DNA from 2 places in the Paenibacillus sp. S-38 genome. Region 1 is predicted to be linked to the other one. Evidence: predicted binding sites of a transcription regulator. Region 1 holds the regulator's gene; the other holds the start of a gene.

Region 1 (11,629 bases):
GGTGGGAGCCTGAGAAGCCTGAGCGCCAGCTTGGGTGGAGGCGCCGTTGGGATACCACCCTGATCGTATCGGAGTTCTAACCTGGTACCGTGATCCGGTGCGGGGACAGTGTCAGGTGGGCAGTTTGACTGGGGCGGTCGCCTCCTAAAGCGTAACGGAGGCGCCCCAAGGTTCCCTCAGAATGGTTGGAAATCATTCGAAGAGTGCAAAGGCATAAGGGAGCTTGACTGCGAGACAAACAGGTCGAGCAGGGACGAAAGTCGGGCTTAGTGATCCGGTGGTACCGAATGGAAGGGCCATCGCTCAACGGATAAAAGCTACCCTGGGGATAACAGGCTTATCTCCCCCAAGAGTCCACATCGACGGGGAGGTTTGGCACCTCGATGTCGGCTCATCGCATCCTGGGGCTGAAGTAGGTCCCAAGGGTTGGGCTGTTCGCCCATTAAAGCGGTACGCGAGCTGGGTTCAGAACGTCGTGAGACAGTTCGGTCCCTATCTGTCGCGGGCGCAGGAAATTTGAGAGGAGCTGTCCTTAGTACGAGAGGACCGGGATGGACGTACCGCTGGTGTACCAGTTGTTCCGCCAGGAGCACGGCTGGATAGCCAAGTACGGAAGGGATAAGCGCTGAAAGCATCTAAGCGTGAAGCCCCCCTCAAGATGAGATTTCCCAGTATGTAAGACCCCTTGTAGACGACGAGGTTGATAGGTTCGGGGTGGAAGCGCGGCAACGTGTGGAGCTGACGAATACTAATCGGTCGAGGGCTTATCCAACAGCTTCCGCAAGGAAGCGGCAGCAATACTAAGGTTTAGATCTTTAGCTAGCGAGTGAGGATATATCATTTTGGTAGTGACCTTTGTGCGAAGCACAACGGAACGCAAAATGATATACCCGAATGTATATCCAGTTTTCAAGGTACAAGCCTTGAACAACCGTTTGGTGATGATGGCGGAAGGGAACCACGCGTACCCATCCCGAACACGAACGTTAAGCCTTCCAGCGTCGATGGTACTTGGACCGCAGGGTCCTGGGAGAGTAGAACGTCGCCAAGCCAATGAAAAGCCCCTTTGGACAATGTGTCCAGAGGGGCTTTTTTGGGTTAATAAAAAAGAAGTGCCCAGGTTCCGACCGTCGACCTGCCGCTAAGATGTTTTCCCGGCGTGTTCTGTTTTGCCTCGGGATTGGGAATAATACTAATCAGAAACCATGATAAGTGAACGGTACAGCTGTGCAGACCTGTTGCATTCTTGAGAATATCTGCTATAATGTATTCAAAGTCAAAGAAAGTCAAAGTCAATGAATCAAGCAGTTAGTGAATCGCAATGAAGTATAACGTTGTGCTTATGCGGTGGCTGAACAAGACCAACATCATTATTGTCCTAGGACACGCAGGCGTTTTTCTTCGTATACTTTGCCTTTGGAGGTTGAATGGATGCGCAATGTTTCAGAAATGATAGAACAGTATCTGAAGCAGGTATTGCAGCAGAGCCCCGATGGCGTGATCGAGATTCAGCGCAACGATCTGGCGGATCAGTTTCAATGTGTACCTTCCCAGATTAACTATGTGATTAGTACCCGATTTACCCTTGAGAAGGGGTATGTGGTGGAGAGCAAGCGCGGGGGAGGCGGTTACATTCGCATCCAGAGAATTGAGCTTCACTCCCATGGGGCCGTACTGGATCACATCTTCCAAACGATTTCCACTCACATGGATCAAACAGCATCTGAAGGCCTGCTGTATCAGCTCAAAGAAGGCGGTTTTATCACTGCCCGTGAAGCCGGCCTCATGAAGGCTGCGGTGGCCCGGGAGGTATTAGGGCTCAAGCTTCCGCTTAGGGATGAACTCCGTGCCCGGCTGCTGAAGGCCATGCTGATTGCATTATTGAGCAAATAATCCATTGAACCAACGATGTACTGCTGCTTATGGCAGAAAGGGAGGGAACCGGATGCTTTGTCAGGAATGCGGCAAAAAGCAGGCTACCCTGCATTTTACGAAAATCCTGAATGGTGAAAAAACGGAATTTCACATCTGTGAAACCTGTGCAAGGGAAAAAGGAGAACTGATCCCGGGCACGCCTAACGGCTTCTCGATTCACAATTTGCTCAGCGGGCTTCTCGATTTCGAGCCATCGGCCCAAAGTGCGGTTGCAAACAAAGCCCAGCCCAGCCGGTGCGAGCACTGCGGTCTAACTTACGGACAATTCAGTAAGGTAGGTCGCTTCGGCTGCAGCGAATGCTACAAGTACTTTGGTGACAAACTCGACCCCTTGTTCAAACGGGTACATGGGAACACGGTCCATACCGGCAAGGTTCCGAAACGTTCGGGTGGGTTAATTAAATATAAACGTGAGATCGATCAGCTGAAGAAAGACATGCTGGTTCGCATAGAGAATGAAGAGTTTGAGCAGGCGGCACAGATCCGGGACCAGATCCGGGAGCTGGAGAAGAAGGTTGCCGAAGGGTAACCGGCTCACACCGTAAGGAGGAATGCATATGACGGAAGCAAGCCGTTTCACCCAGCACGCACTGAGTGAATGGATGAAGGGGGAAGGGCCTGATTCGGATATCGTCATCTCCAGCCGGATCCGCCTAGCCCGGAATATCCGGGGTTACCCATTCCCCATGCTCGCCACGAACGGGCAGTCTCTGGAGGTTGCCGAGATGGCTGCCAAGGTGCTGGAGAGCGAAGAACTGGGAACCATCTCCCGCTTCACGCTGCTCCCGCTTGCAGATCTGGATGAGCTGCAGCGCCGCGTATTGGTGGAGAAGCATCTCATCTCGCCGGCTTTAGCCAACGAATCCCGCAATGGAGCGGTGATTCTAAGTGACAACGAGTCCATCTCGATCATGGTGAATGAAGAGGACCACCTTCGAATACAATGCTTGTGCCCCGGCTTTCAGATCAAGGAAGCCTGGGATCTGGCAGGTCAGATTGACGATGTGTTCGAAACCCAGCTGGAATATGCCTTCGACGAGAAGCGCGGATATATGACAAGCTGTCCGACGAATGTGGGCACCGGCATACGGGCCTCAGTTATGATTCACCTGCCGGCCTTGGTGTTGACGCAGCAGATCAACCGGATTTTATCTGCGATCACGCAGGTGGGCCTGGCCGTAAGGGGCTTGTATGGCGAAGGCAGCGAGGCGCTCGGCAACTTATTTCAGATTTCCAATCAGATTACCCTCGGGCAATCCGAAGAAGAAATCATCGATAATTTGTACAGTGTAGTCCGCCAGATCATTGAGCATGAAAGAGCAGCAAGACAGAGGCTGGCACACGAGACCCGTCCCAAGATTCTGGACCGGGTGAGCCGCTCTTACGGAGTGCTTTCCTATGCGGCCATTATGGATTCCAAGGAGGCGGCTCAGAGACTATCCGACGTAAGGCTCGGGATTGACCTCGGATTTATCAAAAATGTGTCGCCTCATGTGCTTAATGAGCTGCTTGTGATGACGCAGCCCGGTTTTTTACAGCAGACAGCAGGAGAAAAGCTAACGCCTGAAGAAAGAGACATAAGAAGGGCTCAGCTCATCCGGGAAAAAATCTCGGCAGCCGGCTGATGGCTCTACCCGCAAGGGGATCCATAAGCAGTGGGAACGTCATTTTGTTATACCAACCCTGGAGGTGTTATACATGATGTTTGGCAGATTTACGGAACGCGCACAGAAAGTGCTCTCTTTGGCTCAAGAAGAAGCGGTACGCTTGGGACATAACAATATCGGCACAGAGCATATTCTGCTCGGCCTGATTCGCGAAGGCGAAGGGATTGCAGCGAAGGCGCTGATTGCCCTGGGTCTTGGACTTGAGAAAATCCAGGACGAAGTGGAATCCCTGATCGGCAGAGGTCAAGAACAGCCCTCCAACATTGCTTACACCCCTCGGGCGAAGAAAGTCATTGAGCTGTCGATGGACGAAGCGCGCAAGCTGGGACACACCTATGTGGGTACGGAGCATATTCTGCTCGGCCTGATCCGCGAAGGGGAGGGTGTTGCTGCACGCGTGCTTGGGAACCTGGGCGTAAGCCTCAACAAGGCTCGCCAGCAGGTGCTTCAGCTGCTTGGCAGCAGCGAGGTAGTCTCGCCGAATCATGGTAACCCGGCCAATGTGAATACGCCGACGCTGGATGGCCTGGCCCGTGACCTGACGGCTTACGCCAAGGAAGGCAACCTAGATCCGGTCATCGGCCGGAGCAAGGAAATTGAGCGCGTCATTCAGGTACTCAGCCGCCGTACGAAGAACAACCCGGTCCTGATCGGGGAACCTGGTGTAGGTAAAACGGCGATTGCCGAAGGATTGGCCCAAAAAATCGTCGCCAACGAAATCCCGGAAACGCTTCGTGACAAGCGCGTCATGACGCTGGATATGGGGTCGGTGGTAGCCGGTACGAAGTACCGCGGCGAATTCGAGGACCGTCTCAAAAAGATCATGGACGAGATTCGTCAAGCCGGCAACATCGTGCTCTTCATCGATGAGCTTCACACGCTGATCGGTGCAGGAGGTGCGGAAGGCGCGATCGATGCCTCCAACATCCTGAAGCCTGCACTGGCCCGCGGCGAGCTGCAGTGCATCGGGGCCACGACGCTGGACGAATATCGCAAATATATCGAGAAAGACGCAGCCCTGGAGCGCCGCTTCCAGCCGATTACGGTGGATCAGCCGTCGCCGGATGAAGCGATTCAGATCCTGCACGGTCTGCGTGACCGCTACGAAGCGCATCACCGGGTGAAGATCACCGATGAAGCCATCGAACAGGCCGTGAAGCTGTCGGACCGCTACATTACGGACCGCTTCCTTCCGGATAAGGCGATTGACTTGATCGACGAAGCGAGCTCTAAGGTAAGGCTCCGCTCCTACACGGTACCGCCGGATCTGAAGAAACTCGAAAGCCGGCTGGAGGATATCCGCAAGGAGAAGGATGCTGCGGTACAGAGCCAAGAGTTCGAGAAAGCCGCTTCTCTGCGTGATACCGAACAGAAGCTGCGTGAAGAACTCGATTCCACGAAGAATGAGTGGAAGGAAAAGCAGGGCCGCACGGACTCCGAAGTGACACCGGATGACATTGCCCAGGTAGTGGCTAGCTGGACGGGGATTCCGGTCGTAAAGCTGGCGGAGGAAGAGACCCAGCGTCTGCTCCAGATGGAGTCGATCCTGCATGACCGGGTCATCGGCCAGGATGAAGCCGTTAAGGCTGTATCCCGTGCCATCCGCCGGGCGAGAGCAGGCCTTAAGGATCCGAAGCGTCCGATGGGCTCCTTCATCTTCCTTGGCCCTACAGGGGTAGGTAAAACCGAGCTTGCCCGTGCGCTTGCCGAATCGCTGTTCGGTGATGAAAACTCCGTGATCCGGATCGATATGTCCGAGTACATGGAGAAGCATTCCACGTCCCGTCTGGTAGGCGCGCCTCCAGGATATGTCGGGTATGAAGAGGGCGGCCAGCTCACCGAGAAGGTACGCCGCAAGCCATACTCGGTCGTGCTTCTCGATGAGATCGAGAAAGCTCACCCGGAAGTATTCAACATTCTTCTGCAGGTGCTTGAAGACGGCCGTCTGACCGACTCCAAGGGACGTACGGTAGACTTCCGCAACACCCTGATCATCATGACATCCAATGTGGGTGCCGATGTCATCAAGAAGAATTCGACCCTCGGGTTCACAGCGACGATCGATGCGGGCAAAGAATACGGCAACATGAAGGATAAGGTCATGGGCGAGCTCAAGAAGAGCTTCCGTCCGGAGTTCCTGAACCGGATCGACGAGATCATCGTGTTCCACTCCCTCGACGAAGCGCACATCGGCCAGATTGTTTCCCTCATGGCGGAAGAGCTCCGCAAGCGCCTGAAAGAGCAGGAAGTGGACTTTGTTCTGACGGATGCGGCCAAGGCCTTCCTCGCCAAAGAAGGCTACGATCCGACCTTCGGTGCAAGACCGCTTCGCCGGGCGATTCAGAAGCATATCGAAGACCGCCTGTCCGAAGAGCTGCTTCGCGGCAACATCAACAAAGGTGACACGCTCACGATTGACGAGAAGGATGGAGACCTCGTGGTCGAGCGTACCCAAGGGGTAACTTCGCAGGCATAAGGACTTGCCCGATCTTGTAGGCTGACAATATACAGAGAAGAAGCTTCTGCAGACCGGTTTGCGGCTGCAGGGCTTCTTTTTTTGCGTACGGGCCCGGGAAGGGTTTTCAAGGCAAGGGAAACCATGGTAAACTTTGTAATGGAACTGAAAGGCAGTGATAACAGCATGGCTAAGACCAAAACCAAGTTTTTCTGTTCGGAGTGCGGATATGAATCGCCCAAGTGGCTGGGCAAATGTCCCGGCTGCCAGGCATGGAATTCGTTTGTGGAAGAAATCGAGACGGTATCGAAGAGCCGTGGCTTCCATGGGGGAGCTTCGGAGAAGAAAGAAAAAGCCGTATCGATCATAAACATAGAAAGCAGCGAAGAAGCCCGGATCATTACCGAGAACCGGGAGCTTAACCGTGTGCTCGGAGGCGGTATCGTTCCGGGTTCCCTGATCCTCGTCGGGGGCGACCCGGGTATCGGCAAATCCACCCTTCTGCTTCAGACTTCTTACGAGCTGACCAAGCAGGAGTGCAAGGTGCTCTACATTTCCGGCGAGGAATCGGTGCGCCAGACCAAGCTGCGGGCCGACCGGCTGCAGGCGATTTCCCCGCTGCTGTTTGTTCTCTCGGAGACCAACGCCCAGTTTATCGAGGCGGCGATCGTTGAGATCCGTCCGGACTTCGTCGTCATCGACTCCATTCAAACGGTATATCATCCTGCCGTGGAGTCGGCACCGGGAAGCGTGTCTCAGGTGCGGGAATGTACGGGACACTTTATGCGGATCGCCAAGGGTAAAGGTATAGCTACGGTACTCGTTGGCCATGTTACCAAAGAAGGGGCGATTGCAGGTCCGCGGATGCTCGAGCATATGGTGGATTGTGTTCTGTACTTTGAGGGAGAGCGTCATCATTCGTACCGTCTGCTTCGCGCAGTGAAGAACCGCTTCGGTTCGACCAATGAGATCGGCATCTTCGAGATGCAGGAGACCGGTCTTGTGGAAGTCAGCAACCCTTCCGAGCTCTTCTTATCGGAGCGTCCGCTCGGCGTATCGGGTTCGACGGTCGTTGCCTCCATGGAAGGCACGAGGCCCGTCCTTGTGGAGCTGCAGGCACTGGTCTCTCAGACCAATTTCCCCTCCCCGCGGCGGATGGCTACAGGCTACGATCATAACCGGCTTGCTTTAATCATTGCTGTGCTGGAGAAGCGAATGGGCATGTTCCTGCAGAATCAGGATGCCTACTTGAATATCGCCGGCGGGGTAAAGCTGGATGAGCCTGCCGTTGATCTCGCGGTAGCGGTGAGCATCGCTTCCAGCTTCCGTGACCAGCCGACCCAGCCGTTTGATGTGATCATCGGCGAGATCGGGCTGACGGGTGAAGTCCGCGGCGTCTCCCGAGTGGACCAGCGGGTGCGTGAGGCCCAGAAGCTCGGATTCAAGCGGATGATCCTCCCGCAGAAAAGCCTCAAGGGATGGACACCCCCCGCGGGGATCGAGATTATTGGCGTGAACACCGTGGCCGAAGCGCTTTCGGTCGCTTTAGTATAGGAGGGACACCCTTGAGCAACAAGGAAGAAGCCAAACGGGACGTAATGAGCCAGCTCCTGCAGCTTGTTGCGCCGGGAACCCCTTTCCGAGACGGACTGGAGAACGTACTGCGGGCGAAGACGGGGGGGCTTATTGTCGTGGGCTGCGGCCCTGAAGTCATGGAGATAGTCGACGGCGGCTTTTCCATCAACTGCGAGTTTTCTCCAAACTACTTGTATGAATTGGCGAAGATGGATGGGGCGATCATACTCAGTGAGGATCTGAAGCGGATTCTTTTTGCCAATACGCAGCTCATCCCGGACTCCTCCATTCCCTCCATCGAGACGGGCATCCGCCACAGAACCGCGGAGCGGGTGGCGAGGCAGACGCAGAAGCTGGTTGTGTCCATTTCCCAGAGGCGCAATGTGATTACCCTGTACCAAGGGACCCTGAGGTATGCCTTGAAGGATATCGGCGTCATCCTGACGAAGGCGAATCAGGCCATCCAAACGCTCGAGAAATACAAGTCAGTACAGGATCAGGGGATGACCAACTTGGCTGCCTCGGAGTTTGAAGAGCTGGTTACTCTGCACGATGTAACCGGGGTGATCCAGCGGGTGGAGATGGTACTGCGTATTAAGGCTGAGATCAAAAGGTATATTAATGAGCTTGGGAATGAAGGCCGCCTCATCTCCATGCAGCTGGAAGAATTAGTGGGAAATACGGAACTTGAAGCGTATTTGCTCGTAAAAGATTATATAAAGGATCCAAGTGAAGAGAAGATCCGTGAAGTGCTCACTGTGTTGAAGCGGCTGGCTTCCGAAGAAATGCTGGATCACTCCCACATCGCGAAGGCACTGGGTTACCCGAATGCTTCAAGCAGCGCTGAGGAGAGCGTGTCTCCAAGAGGATACCGGGTGCTGAACAAGATTCCGCGGCTGCCGGCAGTCATTATTCACAATTTGATTGAACGATTCAAAACGCTCCCACATCTCATGATGGCCACTATTGAAGAACTGGATGAAGTCGACGGTATAGGTGAGGTTCGCGCGAGAGCAATCAAAGAAGGTCTCAAGCGAATTCAAGATCAGGTGCTCATTGACAGACATATCTAAAGTGCATACAATCAGAGGGTAGCCTAATATAATGCTGAGTATTAGGGTACAGTATAACCAGAGGTGGAGCCAACTAATGATAACAAAATCCCTGCCGAACGTATTTACCGTTGGGAATCTGTTCTTAGGAATTATCGCAATTATTATGGTGTTTAATAATAAACCGGAGCTGGCGGCCATCATGGTCATCGTAGCCATGCTTCTGGACGGTTTGGACGGACGAGTAGCCCGTGCTCTCAACGCGCAGAGCGAATTCGGCAAAGAACTCGATTCCCTCTCCGACGTCATCTCGTTTGGTGTAGCTCCCGCTTTTATCATGTACGTCGTCGCTTTTACCGAAATGAATGCTGCAGCAGCCTGGATCGTGACCGCAATCTTCCCGATTTGCGGCGCCCTCCGTCTTGCTCGGTTTAACGTGGTTGCCGGTACGCCGGGCTATTTTATCGGACTGCCGATTCCGGCAGCAGGCGGTGTGCTCTGTACGCTGGCCTTGTTCCATAAAGAACTGAATACGATCGTGCTTGTGCTTTCGACCCTGCTGCTTTCCTACCTGATGGTGAGCACGGTGAAATACCCGAACTTCAAGAAAGTCGGGATTCCGAAAGCGGCGATCTGGATTACGCCGATCGTGGTCATCATTGCCGTTGTGCTGGCAGTCATGTTCCCGGGGACGCTGTCCAAGATGATCTTTGTACCGCTGCTCCTCTACGCACTGTACGGCCTAAAAAAAAACGTTGATCGACTCTTCTTCATAGGCCGCCGGAAAAGAAAGACAGAAGAAGCGGAGTCGAAAACCACAACCGTATAATACTGCCAGTTGAAGCGTCATTTCCTATGAGAGGAAATGGCGTTTTTTTTATTTTTCAGCGAGGCGGTTAGGATTAAGCAGGAAGGTTTTGGTTCATAATTGTAATGAAAGCAAAAAAAAGAACATGGAATTGATGGAGGTGAAGTCTATGATGAAAAAAGGGTTCCAACTTCTGTTTGCAGTTATCGGCGGTGCGCTGGGTGTTCAATGCAGTGATATGATCGGGAGGCCGCTTTTTGACGTCATAGCATCCGTAACGGGTTTGGAGATTAGCGGGGAAAAAGGGTGGATGTTCCTGATCGGAGCGATTCTATTCTGGTCGGTCAGCGGATCGCTCTACCGCGGTCTGCTTCAAGCCCTGCAGCAGAGTGAAGAACGTATCACAAATGTTCCGGTTATCGATCTTGTGGCCGGTTCGGCAGGCATGGTTATCGGACTCGTCGTTTCTTCCGTACTGCTCTATCCATTGGAGAGGACGGGGGCGCTGAATCCGCTGCTCCTGATGCTCTGCGTTGCTGCCCTGACTTTTGCCGGTTTTCGCCTCGGCCGTGTGAAGAAAGAAGAGCTTCTCGCCTTCCTGGAGAATAAGCGCAGGGACCGGAGCAGAGGCAGTCAGGGAGAGGCCAAAGGATTCGAGGAGCACAAGATCCTGGATACCAGTGTAATTATTGACGGCCGGATTGCAGATATTTGCAAAACGGGATTTATCGAAGGGACGCTGGTGATTCCCGAATTCGTCTTGGAGGAGCTGCAGCACATTGCCGATTCCTCGGACCTGCTGAAGCGCAACCGGGGACGGCGGGGACTCGATATTCTGAACAAGATTCAGAAGGAGCTTGATGTGAAGGTTTTGATCTACGAGGGAGACTTCGATGAGATCTCCGAGGTGGACAGCAAGCTGGTCCGTCTGGCGAAGGTGCTGCAGGGCAAGGTCATCACCAATGATTTTAACCTAAACAAAGTATGTGAGCTTCAAGGGGTATCGGTGCTGAACATCAACGACTTGGCGAATGCGGTTAAGCCGGTGGTGCTGCCGGGTGAGGAGATTCTCGTGCAGGTCATTAAAGACGGCAAGGAGCACGGGCAGGGGGTAGCTTACCTGGATGACGGTACGATGATTGTTGTAGAAGGCGGCCGGGATTTCATCGGTACGACGCTCGATGTGCTGGTGACCAGTGTCCTGCAGACCTCCGCGGGACGCATGATCTTCGCCAAGCCGAAGCTATTGGAAAAAGCGCTCTGATCCGGTATGATAGAAGGGATGCGCTTAGGACGCTGCGCTTGGCACTCGCCGGCCGTAACGCCTGAGGCTTAGAACAATGGCAGGTGGACAAGATGGCGGACAAGCTGGGAATCATTATCGTGGCCGCAGGCCGCGGATCACGGATGGGCACGAAGGAGAGCAAGCAGTATCTGCTGCTGGACGGCAAGCCCATCATCGTACATACGCTTGAGCGGTTCGAGAAGATGAGCGCTGTAGAAGAGATCGTCCTTGTTACCGGCAGGGAAGATGTCCAGCGCTGCCGTGATTATGCGAATCAGTACGGACTGACCAAATGTAAACACATTATATCCGGGGGGAAGGAAAGGCAGGACTCCGTATATCAAGGGCTGCTGGCCTTGGACCGGTCCACGGAATGGGTCATGGTACATGACGGGGTAAGACCCTTTGCTCATCCGGACCATGTTCTTGCCTGCCTTCAGCGTGTCCAAGAGATGGGCGCCGCCGTACTGGCGGTTCCGGTCAAGGACACGATCAAGGTCGTCAGCCCGAATGGGACCATTAAGTCTACCCCCGACAGAAGCAGCTTGTGGGCGATCCAGACCCCGCAGGCTTTTCGTTTTGCCCTGCTGCTGGATGCCCATGAGAAGGCCCGGCAGGAAGGATTCACGGGAACGGATGATGCCATGCTGGTCGAGTGGCTGGGTCATCCTGTCGATGTGGTTCCTTCGGATTATTACAATATCAAAATTACGACGCCGGAGGATCTGCCTTGGGCGGAGTGGATTCTGCGTCATGCCAGAGGAGAGGTGTCAGAATGATACGTGTAGGACAAGGATTCGATGTGCATCAGCTGGTGGAGGGGCGCCCCTGCATTATCGGCGGGGTAGAGAT
Region 2 (11,629 bases), 640 kb from region 1:
GCGAGAAGATTATCGACTTCCTGTCTCTGATCGGTGCCCATCAGGCGCTCCTGCGCTTTGAGGATGTCCGGATCATGAAGGATATGCGAAACTCCGTCAACCGGCTGGTGAACTGTGAGACGGCCAATCTCAACAAAACGATCGGCGCGGCTGTACGGCAGATCGATAACATCAAGCTGCTCCAAAAAGAGCTCGGCCTTGATAACCTGCCGGAGAAGCTTCGGGAGGTTGCGGAGATTCGTCTTCAGCATCCCGATATGAATCTGAAGGAAGTCGGGGATCTGCTGAAGGGAAAAGTCAGCAAGTCGGGTGTGAATCACCGGCTGCGGAAGATTGATGAGATGGCGGAGAAGCTTCGTAAATCCCAGGCGCTCTGAGTGAAATATAGAACTTTTGTGTAATTTTGCAAATATTCTAGTGCAGAGTGCCGAAAAATGATATAATAGTTGAAAAATTGCTTTTTTAGTTTGGAAATGTGAGGGAAGAAGCACCCGGAGATTACAGCGAGAAGCTTCCTTAACGCTTTCGTATGGGCCAGTTACGTTAGGGTTATGTCATCATTTTTTCATCCTAACGTTCTGGATGCTCCAGGATTCATTTGGTTTTGCCGGTTGGGCCGCAGTCATTGTTACCATGCGATAGCCGGTATGCCTGCCATAGGCAGCGGTGCGGTATGACAGGAATGGACTCATGTCTTGTTGGTTGAAGCCTAGTGACGTTACGAACATCCAGGCTGCTTTAAAGCTAGAAGGGGACGGGAACGTCTTCAGGATTCGGAATTTACAGATTGTAGGGGGTATTGGTTGCATGTCGAGACGCCCAGTTGTCGTCAAGTTAAAAACAGGCCTTCATGCCAGACCGGCAGCGCTGTTCGTTCAAGAAGCGAATAAGTTCTCTTCGGAAATCTTTGTGGAGAAGGACGAGAAGAAGGTTAACGCCAAGAGTATCATGGGCATCATGAGCCTTGCGATCAGCACCGGTACGGAAGTTCACATAAGTGCTGAAGGTTCGGACGCTGAACAGGCTGTAAACGCTTTAGTCACACTGGTCAGCAAAGAGGAATTGGAGAACCAATAACGACCGCCACGGGGCTTCCGATAAGGAAGCTTTTTTCCTGTGCTAAAAGTAGGGCTTCAGAAGTATAGTGCCAAGGGGAAGAGCGCAACCTTTTTTCGAGCCGTGCGTCTATTATGACGTGCCTCAAACGGCCGGAGAAGGTTTTTTGGCCTGGGATGAAGAGACAGAATAGAGCTGCAGGAAGAGGAGTAGGAGAAGAGAACATGAAACGAATCAAAAAAGAACTGGCCCTCTTGATGGTGGTCAGCCTGCTGATGTCATTCGTATGGGTTTCCCCGGGAGCGGCGGCTGAGGAGGAGAAGAACCCGCTCGCATCCGCCAGCACCACGTATGTGCTGCTGTATATTGACAAGGCGGAAGCCTTCCTGAATGGCACGCAGGTGACCCTGGATGCCCCGGCTACAATCATTAAGGACAAAATGTATGTGCCGGCAAAGTTCCTCGGTGATGCGCTCGGCATGAAGGTGGAGTGGAATGACGCTACCCGCCAAATTGAGATGGAGACCCCGGGCTATGAGATCATGCTCGACATTGACAACAAATCGGTATGGATTAACGGGTATTGGATGGCCTTTGACGACGTAGCCGCCATTGTGAACGGACGCCTGATGATCAAGCTGACCTGGCTCGCGGATTACATGGGAGCCAAATATACGTATAACAATGAACTGCGCCGCGTGGAAGTGCTGCATGTGAATGCGCCTCAAGGGCTGTACGATCCGAACACGAGCAACTCCAAGCCGGTGGCGAAGTTCACTTTTGCCAAGCAGACCTACAAGATCGGCGAGCCGATCAAGTTCGTGGATCTGAGCTATGATCCGGATGCCGAAGGGATTGCCAAGTTCGAGTGGAAGGGCAAGGAAGACGCTTATTTCCAAGCGGGCACCTACCCGATCACCCTGACCGTATGGGACATCAACGGCAACAAGAGCGAGCCGTACACACGCAATCTGGTGATCTCGAATGAGACCTTCCTGAGCGCTGTGGAGTACCCGATCTACATGAAGCCGGTCGGTTCCTTCATCAAGACGAACTGGAGCACGCTGTGGAGCCACTTCTGGGAACTGCCGGAGCTGCCTAAGACGGCTACCGAGGTTCCGGGGCGGACGCTTCTGGTCTCCGACAGTCCGGAGGAGTTCTATGAGCAGGGCATCCTGTATCAGGACGAAGTCGAAGGCAAAGCGAGATTGTATGCCGACCATATCAACGGGACCAAGGAAAAAGTAAGCTTCGCCATCCTGGCGAAGAACATGACAAATAAGCCGGTCACGATCAAGACGACGAATAAAGGGGAAGTGTGGCCTTCGGTCTACGCGAACCTGATCGGCAGTGAAGCCACAGTCGACTTCCTGCTCGGGGACCCGCTGAGCGAAAGCATGACGATCCCTGCAGGCCAGACATTCACTTACAAGCAGATGCCGGACTTCTACCCGGCTCAAGGCGTGAATTTGTTCTATGACCTCGAGACGGACGGCAAGGTACAGTTCTCCTTTATTGCCGCCAAAGATGTCTCCCAGAAGGCGCTGGCGCTGCCAAAGCTTGATTTCAGCGGCCACGTAAGAGGCACCTTCCCGATCTCGGAAGTGAAATGGAACATCGACGCTTCTTCGTTCACGACACCGTCCAGGCTGATTCTTGGCGATGGGATCAAAGATCCGTTCCTGCCGGGTTACGATCCACAGCGGAAGGCTGAGGTCAAGAATGACGGCAACTACGGCGTCATTTACAAAATTCATGCCGATAAGCCGCGCAAAATGGCTATCATGATCTTGGCCAAGGGTGGCGTCTTCAAGGGGCCGATTAAGATCAACGGAGACATTCGACTTATTCCGGAATCGGGGGTCATCACGGCCTTTGACGGCATGCAGATCCTTGCGAAGACGACGGGCAAGGAAGAATCGCTTGATATTGAGTTCAGCCCGCCGGCCGGCTCGGCTTTCCCGGTGGATCTGATCTTCTATCCGCTGGACGACCGTGTAGAGCAGCAGCCGTAATCTATAGCAATAACAGCCCTTTCCTATGCCATTCATAAGGAAAGGGCTTTTTCTTATGCTCTGCTGTCCGAGCTAACGAAGTCAGTGTCAGCGATCCGTCAGGCAGTCATCACCCCAATCCGGCAACCTGCGGTCCGCAGAACTCGTCTAGCTTGTAGGAAAGGACTCAGGAGGAGGGGGTGAAATGAGCCCTTGGTGGAGGGAACCGCAGCGGATCTGGCAGTGGATCGGATGGAGTTGTATCGGGATAGGGAGCTTGTATTTTCCTGTATTCCCTTGGTATGTGCTTGGGGAGGTCAAGGAGGCGGAGATTGGACAGTGGGCCCTCTGCAGCATGGTTGGGGGAGCTGGTATGCTGCTGGGTGCCTGGGTGTACCGAAAAGGAAAGGCCAGGCGTCTGCTGCTGTTATCAAGTTTGGCGGGAATGGCTTTGCTGCTGCTTGGGCAGGTGCCGGCCCTGTATTCATGGATGATGTATCAGGGGAGCTTGATCCGGCATTGGCCCCTTCCACCGAAGGTAGGATTTTTCTTAGGTGTGGGGCTGCATGGATGGCTGATCCTAGGGGCTCTTGCTGCCGTCACTGCCGCCGGACTTTCGCTGGCTGGCCGTGGAAATTCGGAGGTCAGCCTTTCACGGCAGGAGGGAATACGCTTTTTGCTGGGTCTAGGAAGCTTGCTGGCTCTCTGGTGGGGATGGAATGCCTATCAGTCAAGAAATTGGATTATGAGTACATACCCGGCTGACGGGATGGAACATGTGCCCACCGAAACCGTGGTGACGGTGGCATGGAAGGGCAGCTATGACTCTATGGGCATGCGGGTACGTTATGAAGATTCGCCGGATGCTCCGGTGCCGGGAGCGACAGGGGCGACGCAGTACGGTATGACATTTGAGCCTGAAGGCGGATTTCAGCCGGACCGCAGGGTGCGGATCGAAGTGGAGGCGGGGCGGCGGACTCATGTATTCAGCTTCACTACGGATGCGAAGTAACCATTGATGGAGAACAGGGTGAGCCTAACCAAAAAGCCTGCCATCCGGATGACCGGAGGGGCAGGCTCTTAGGTTTACCGCAGGTTGATGGGGAACTTACACTTTCTCGATAACCTTATCGATCAGACCATAAGCGCGGGCTTCTTCCGCCGACATGAAGTTGTCGCGGTCGGTATCCTTCTCGATGCGCTCAAAGGACTGGCCTGTGCGCTCGGCGAGGATCGTGTTCAGCTTGTCGCGCATCTTCAGGATCCGCTTCGCACGGATCTCGATATCGCTGGCTTGGCCTTCGGCGCCGCCGAGCGGCTGATGGATCATGACTTCGCTGTTCGGCAGCGCAAAACGCTTGCCAGGGGCGCCTGCGGCGAGCAGGAACGCGCCCATCGAAGCGGCCATGCCGACGCAGATCGTCGAGACGTCCGGCTTGATGAACTGCATCGTGTCGTAGATCGCCATGCCCGAAGTGATCGAGCCTCCCGGGGAGTTGATATACAGATGAATGTCTTTGTCGGGATCGCTGGCCGCCAGGAACAGCAGCTGCGCAATGATCGAGTTGGCTACAACGTCGTTAATGCCACTTCCAAGAAAGATGATGCGGTCCTTGAGCAAACGCGAGTAAATATCGTAGGCGCGTTCCCCTCTTGCATCCGGTTCGACTACCATTGGGATAAAACTCATGAGCTGCAGCCTCCTTTATAATTAAACTATAACCATCATAGCCCAAAAACAAACTAAGGTCAAGAAAGGTCAAATTAACCGACAAAAAAAGACCAGCTCTGTCAGCTGATCTGCTTGTTTGTATAAGTGGCGCGCCCGTAAGGAATCGAACCTTAATCTCAGGCTCCGGAGGCCTACGTCATATCCATTGGACCACGGGCGCATGTATGAAGCTTGCTGTGCGATCACTTGTGTGTGACAGCAAAATTGATTATATAGCATGCCAAGCCGGAATGCAAGTCCCTGTCCAAAAGTTTTTCGGTTACAAGATTTTTACAAAGGCTCTCTTGAAAATGGTTTGAAAATCCGGTATATTAGGGATAACTAAGTGAGAGCTTAGTTCTTCTTTTGGAGAATGTGGGACTGAAAATGCATCACCGGGACGAAAAGTGTCCAGTTAGCAAGCAAGCGGGAGTGAATCCATGAGAGAGATTCTTGACATCCAAAAACAGCTGCTTCCCGACTTGATGGACACCATGAAGAAGCGCTATACCGTTCTTCATCATATCCTGGTTTCCGGGATGATCGGCCGGCGCACTTTGGCGGGAATGCTGAACACGACGGAGCGGGTGCTCCGCGCGGAAGTGGACTTTCTGAAGGAGCAGGGGCTGGTCGACGTGGATGCCTCCGGCATACGCATCAGTATGGCGGGCAGGGAACTGCTGGAGCGGATCGAACCGCTCGTGAAGGACCTGTTCGGGCTCACGGAACTGGAAGAGAGGCTGCGCGTGCATTTCGGACTGAAGCAGGTGGTTATCGTGCCCGGCGATTCCGACACTTCACCCCAGGTGAAGAAGGAGCTTGGCCGTGCCGGTGCGTCCGTCCTGCGCAAGCTGGTTAGAGAGAACGACGTCGTCGCCGTTACCGGCGGATCGACGATGGCTGAAGTGGCCTACCATCTTACGGCAGCGCCGGCGATGAAGGGCATCTGGTTCGTACCGGCCCGCGGAGGGCTTGGGGAGAGCCTCGAGATGCAGGCGAATACGATTGCCTCCACCATGGCTAAGAAGACTGGAGCGCGTTATCGTCTGCTCCACGTACCCGATCACCTCGGCGAGGAAGCTTATCAGTCGCTGATCCAGGATACCACGATCTCCGAGATCATCCAGTTCATCCGTCAGGCACGGATGGTCATTCATGGGATGGGAGATGCTATGGTAATGGCCAGGAGGCGCAAAGTGGACCGGAAAACGACCGAAAGCCTGCAGAGGGAAGGGGCGCTTGCGGAAGCGTTCGGGTATTACTTTGACCGAAGCGGCCGCATACTTCACCGCATGCCGACCATCGGACTTCGACTCGAGGATATTCAGGGCATGGATACCGTGATCGGGGTGGCGGGAGGCCGAAGCAAAGGCGAGGCGATCGCCTCGGTGCTCAAGTACGGTCATGAGGACGTGCTCGTTACCGACGAAGCAGCAGCGCAGGAGATCATCCGCAACATCAGTTCATCATGACAGGTTTTTCCTGTCTTGAACGTTGCGCCCAGCGGACCCGCAGTGCGGGAATCGCGGGTGTGACAATATACATTTTGGGAGGCTATCAATCATGGTAAAAGTGGGTATTAACGGATTTGGTCGTATCGGCCGTAACGTATTTCGTGCAGCACTGGGCAACCCTGAAGTAGAAATCGTTGCAATCAACGACCTGACAGACGTAAACACGCTGGCTCACCTGCTCAAATACGACACTACGCACGGCAAGCTGAATGCAACGGTTGAAGCAACTGAAGGCGCGCTGATCGTAAACGGCAAAACCGTTAAAGTATTTGCAGAGCGCAATCCGGAAAACCTGCCTTGGGGCGCTAACGGCGTAGAAATCGTCGTTGAATCCACAGGGATCTTTACTGCGAAAGAGAAAGCCGAGCTTCACCTGAAAGGCGGCGCGAAGAAGGTTATCATCTCCGCACCGGCTACGAACGAAGACATCACGATCGTTATGGGCGTTAACGAAGACAAGTACGACGCTTCCCAGCACACGATCATCTCCAACGCTTCCTGCACAACGAACTGTCTGGCTCCTTTCGCTAAGGTAATCAACGACAAGTTCGGTATCGTAAAAGGCATGATGACGACGGTTCACTCCTACACGAATGACCAGTCCGTACTCGACCTGCCGCACAAGGATCTGCGCCGTGCGCGTGCAGCTGCCGAGAACATCATCCCTTCGACTACAGGCGCTGCCAAAGCTGTATCCCTCGTTCTGCCTGAGCTGAAAGGCAAGCTGAACGGTATGGCTATGCGCGTACCTACGCCTAACGTTTCCGTAACGGACCTGGTAGTTGAACTGAGCCAGAACGTAACGGTTGACGACATCAACAACGCCCTGAAAGAAGCGGCTAACGGCCCTCTGAAAGGCATCCTGAACTACTCCGAAGAGCCGCTTGTATCCTCCGACTACAACGGCGACCCGGCTTCCTCCACGATCGACGCCCTCTCCACGATGGTTGTCGGCGACAACATGGTGAAAGTCGTTTCCTGGTACGACAACGAGTGGGGCTACTCCAACCGTGTCGTTGACCTGGCTAACTTCATCGCCAAAAAAGGTCTGTAAGAACGAAACTGTGGTAATGGTCTGCTAACACCCTGAACACCAAAGCGCACTGGCGCGGTCCAATGAGTATCTATCTTCGGGATCTGTTGAACTTTCGTTTTTCTGAATTATAGGAAGAGGTTATAACGAAAGTTCAAAGGATCCGCGTTTGCGCTCTGCGATAGATACTCATTGTGCTGGCGTGCGCCTTGGTGAGAAGGGCAAGCAAGGCCCATTCCCACATTTTTTGTGTGTGGGTATAGGGTAGGGTAGAGAGAGAACATACAGAGAGAACCAAGAGAGAAACCGGTACATACCAGCTGACATGACATGTTCCGGATCACATATAGAGCACGAAACAGCGCAGGACTAGAGCGCTGGCAAGAGCAGCAAGCACAAATGAACCCACCGGGAGGGCGACAAAGATGAACAAGAAGAGCGTTCGTGACGTGGAAGTAGGCGGCAAACGCGTATTTGTGCGCGTAGATTTCAACGTACCGCTGGAGAACGGCAAGATTACCGATGACACACGGATCCGCGAGACCGTACCGACGATCAAGTACCTGACGGAGCGCGGTGCGAAAGTCATCCTCGCGAGCCATATGGGCCGTCCGAACGGCGCGGTTGTGGAAGAGCTCCGCTTGACTCCGGTAGCAGCACGCCTCTCCGAGCTGCTGGGCCAGCCGGTTGCCAAGGCCGACGAATCGGTAGGCGCAGCGGTACAGGCACAGGTTGCCGAGCTGAAAGACGGTGACGTGCTTCTGCTTGAGAACGTGCGCTTCTATGCGGGCGAAGAGAAGAACGATGCAGAGCTCGCGAAGCAGTTCGCTGAACTGGCAGACCTGTACGTGAACGACGCGTTCGGCGCAGCACACCGTGCACACGCTTCGACGGAAGGCATCGCGCATCACCTGCCGGCTGTCGGCGGTCTGCTGATGGAGAAGGAGCTCGATGTACTCGGCCGTGCGCTGAACAATCCGGAGCGTCCTTTCACAGCCATCGTAGGCGGTGCGAAGGTAAAAGACAAGATTGCGGTCATCGAGAAGCTGATCGAAATCGCCGACAACATCATCATCGGTGGCGGTTTGTCCTACACATTCTTCAAATCCAAAGGCTATGAAATCGGCAAATCCCTCGTAGACAACGACCGTCTGGAACTGGTACAAGAGTTCGAGCGCAAAGCCAAGGAGAAGGGCATCAACTTCCTTCTGCCGGTTGACGTTGTTGTAGGCGACAAGTTCGGTGCGGACGCCAACACGAAGATCGTGAACATCGACGAAATTCCTGCTGACTGGGAAGCATTCGATATCGGTCCGAAGACGCGCGAGATCTACGCGAAGACGATCGCCGAATCCAAGCTGGTCGTATGGAACGGGCCGATGGGCGTATTCGAGCTCGAGCCGTTCAAGAACGGTACTCAAGCGGTAGCAGAAGCTTGCGCAGCAACGGCAGGCTACACGGTGATCGGCGGCGGCGACTCCGCAGCGGCAGTAGAGAAGTTCCACCTTGGCGACAAGATGGACCATATCTCCACCGGCGGCGGCGCGTCCCTCGAATTCATGGAAGGCAAGGCGCTCCCGGGCGTTGTTGCGCTTCAAGATAAATAAGGAGGCGTACCCTTCATGCGCAAACCGATTATTGCAGGCAACTGGAAAATGTTCAAAACCGTTCAAGAGGCTGTTTCCTTCGTGAATGAAGTAAAGGGCAAAGCGGAAGTCGAAGGCGTGGAGAGCGTGATCTGCTCCCCGTTTACAAACCTTCCAGCTCTCGTAGAAGCGGTGAAAGGCACGACGCTCAAAGTCGGCGCTCAGAACCTTCACTTCGAAGATAACGGTGCTTACACGGGCGAGATCAGCGGCGTGATGCTGAAGGATCTCGGCGTCGAGTACGTGATCATCGGCCACTCCGAGCGCCGGGCTTACTTCGGCGAGACGGATGAGATCGTGAACAAGAAAGTCCAGGCGGCTTTTAAGCACGGTCTGACGCCGATCGTCTGCGTAGGCGAGAAGCTCGAAGAGCGCGAAGCGAACCAAACCAAAGACGTATGCAAAGTGCAGACGGAAGGCGCATTCGCCGGCCTGAGCGCAGAGCAGGCGGCACAGGTGGTTATCGCTTATGAGCCGATCTGGGCTATCGGAACAGGCAAGTCTTCGACAGCTGCAGACGCCCAAGACGTGATCGGCTACATCCGTGAAGTCGTTAGCGGTCTGTATGGCGCGGAGACGGCTGCGGCGGTGCGCATCCAGTACGGCGGCAGCGTGAAGCCGAACAACATTGCGGAATACATGCAGCAGCCGGATATCGACGGCGCGCTTGTAGGCGGCGCTTCCCTGGAGCCGGCTTCCTACATCGCCCTGATCGAGGGGGCCAAGTAAGATGGCCAGACCGAAACCGGTAGCAGTCATTATCCTGGACGGCTTTGGCCTGCGCGGGGACGTGCAGGGCAATGCCGTAGCCCAGGCGAAGAAGCCGAACTACGACCGTTATTGGAACCAGTTCCCCCACACCACGCTGATCGCCTGCGGCGAAGCCGTAGGCCTGCCGGAAGGCCAGATGGGGAACTCTGAGGTGGGTCACCTGAACATCGGCGCCGGCCGCACCGTGTATCAGGACCTGACCCGGATCTCCAAATCGATCCGCGACGGGGAATTCTATGAGAACGAGACGATTCTCGGAGCGGTCCGGCACGCGAAGGATAACGGCAAGAAGCTTCACCTGTACGGCCTGCTGTCCGATGGCGGCGTGCACAGTCATATCGAGCACCTGTTCGCGCTGCTCGATGTGTGCAAGAAGGAGAACTTCGAGGAAGTGTACATCCATGCGTTCCTGGACGGCCGTGACGTGGCGCCTGACAGTGCAGCGGGGTACATGGAGCGTCTGCAGAAGAAGATCGCGGACGTGGGCGTAGGCCGCATCGCTACGGTGCAGGGACGTTACTACGCCATGGACCGCGACAAGCGCTGGGAGCGTACCGAGAAATCATACCGCGCTATGGTATACGGGGACGGCCCGACGTTCGAAGACCCGATGAATGCGATCCAGGAATCCTATATCCGCTCGGTGTACGATGAGTTCGTCATGCCGACGGTAATTGTGAAGCCGGACCATACACCGGTAGGTCTGGTGGAAAGCGGCGATTCCGTCGTGTTCTTCAACTTCCGTCCGGACCGTGCGATTCAGCTCTCCCAGGTATTCACGAACAGCGATTTCCGCGGGTTCGACCGCGGGGACAAGGCACCGACGGATCTGTATTATGTGTGCCTTACGCTCTTCAGCGAGACGGTCGGAGGCTACGTGGCCTACAAGCCGAAGAACCTCGACAACACGCTGGGCGAAGTGCTGGCGCAGAACAACCTGAAGCAGCTTCGGATCGCCGAGACCGAGAAATACCCGCACGTCACGTTCTTCTTCAGCGGCGGACGGGATGTCGAGCTGCCTGGCGAGACACGCATTCTGATCCCTTCGCCGAAGGTAGCCACATACGATCTCCAGCCGGAGATGAGCGCTTATGAAGTGGCGGCAGCGGCTGTGGCGGAGATTGAAGCGGAGCGTCAGGATGTCATCATCCTGAACTTTGCGAACCCGGATATGGTCGGTCATTCGGGCCTTCTCGAGCCGACGGTCAAGGCAATCGAAGCCACAGACGAATGTCTCGGCAAGGTCGTGGATGCGATCATCGCCAAAGGCGGCGTTGCACTGATCACTGCCGACCACGGGAACGCCGATGTTGTCACGAATCCGGACGGCTCCCGCAACACGGCCCACACGACCAACCCGGTGCCTTTCATTGTGACGGACGGTCGTGTTACACTAAGAAACGATGGCATTCTGGCAGATATTGCCCCGACGGTGCTGGACCTGCTTGGCGTGTCCAAGCCAGAGGAAATGACCGGCACAACGCTGGCTGCTTCCCGCGGCTAGCTGGCAAGCAAGACCCATCCCAAAACCTAATTTTGAAGGAGTGTATTCCGCAATGACAGTAATCTCTAATGTGTACGCTCGTGAAGTACTCGACTCCCGCGGTAACCCGACGGTAGAAGTGGAAGTTCATCTGGAATCCGGCGCACGCGGCCGCGCTATCGTTCCATCCGGCGCATCCACAGGCGCATACGAAGCCGTTGAGCTTCGTGACGGCGACAAGTCCCGTTACCTCGGCAAGGGCGTTCTGAAAGCCGTTGAGAACGTGAACGACGTGATCGCTCCTGAGATTATCGGCATGAACGCGCTGGACCAAGTCGGCATCGACAAGCGCATGATCGAGCTCGACGGCACGCCGAACAAAGGCAAGCTGGGCGCGAACGCGATCCTCGCGGTATCCATG

What was found. The regulator CtsR, encoded in region 1, represses protease genes until heat stress. The targets are predictions, from matches to a motif close to ATGGTCAATAAAGGTCAAACA.
Region 2: clpP (ATP-dependent Clp endopeptidase proteolytic subunit ClpP) is a predicted target of CtsR. The motif match lies at 4,796-4,816, and genes of this name have one in related genera.

Annotation. Positions count from the first base shown of each region.
Region 1 covers NZ_CP187970.1:7,757,025-7,768,653, reverse strand. The annotation lists rRNA gene ACP26L_RS33975 (23S ribosomal RNA) at 1-772, shown strand, start outside; rRNA gene rrf (5S ribosomal RNA) at 935-1,051, shown strand; gene ACP26L_RS33965 (CtsR family transcriptional regulator) at 1,432-1,893, shown strand; gene ACP26L_RS33960 (UvrB/UvrC motif-containing protein) at 1,946-2,464, shown strand; gene ACP26L_RS33955 (protein arginine kinase) at 2,493-3,560, shown strand; gene clpC (ATP-dependent protease ATP-binding subunit ClpC) at 3,634-6,078, shown strand; gene radA (DNA repair protein RadA) at 6,244-7,611, shown strand; gene disA (DNA integrity scanning diadenylate cyclase DisA) at 7,623-8,705, shown strand; gene pssA (CDP-diacylglycerol--serine O-phosphatidyltransferase) at 8,782-9,513, shown strand; gene ACP26L_RS33930 (PIN/TRAM domain-containing protein) at 9,662-10,756, shown strand; gene ispD (2-C-methyl-D-erythritol 4-phosphate cytidylyltransferase) at 10,849-11,556, shown strand; gene ispF (2-C-methyl-D-erythritol 2,4-cyclodiphosphate synthase) at 11,553-11,629, shown strand, end outside.
Region 2 covers NZ_CP187970.1:218,254-229,882, forward strand. The annotation lists gene whiA (DNA-binding protein WhiA) at 1-377, shown strand, start outside; gene ACP26L_RS01030 (HPr family phosphocarrier protein) at 808-1,077, shown strand; gene ACP26L_RS01035 (stalk domain-containing protein) at 1,281-3,071, shown strand; gene ACP26L_RS01040 (hypothetical protein) at 3,256-4,062, shown strand; gene clpP (ATP-dependent Clp endopeptidase proteolytic subunit ClpP) at 4,159-4,740, opposite strand; tRNA gene ACP26L_RS01050 (tRNA-Arg) at 4,868-4,942, opposite strand; gene ACP26L_RS01055 (sugar-binding transcriptional regulator) at 5,202-6,233, shown strand; gene gap (type I glyceraldehyde-3-phosphate dehydrogenase) at 6,322-7,329, shown strand; gene ACP26L_RS01065 (phosphoglycerate kinase) at 7,734-8,915, shown strand; gene tpiA (triose-phosphate isomerase) at 8,931-9,683, shown strand; gene gpmI (2,3-bisphosphoglycerate-independent phosphoglycerate mutase) at 9,685-11,229, shown strand; gene eno (phosphopyruvate hydratase) at 11,282-11,629, shown strand, end outside.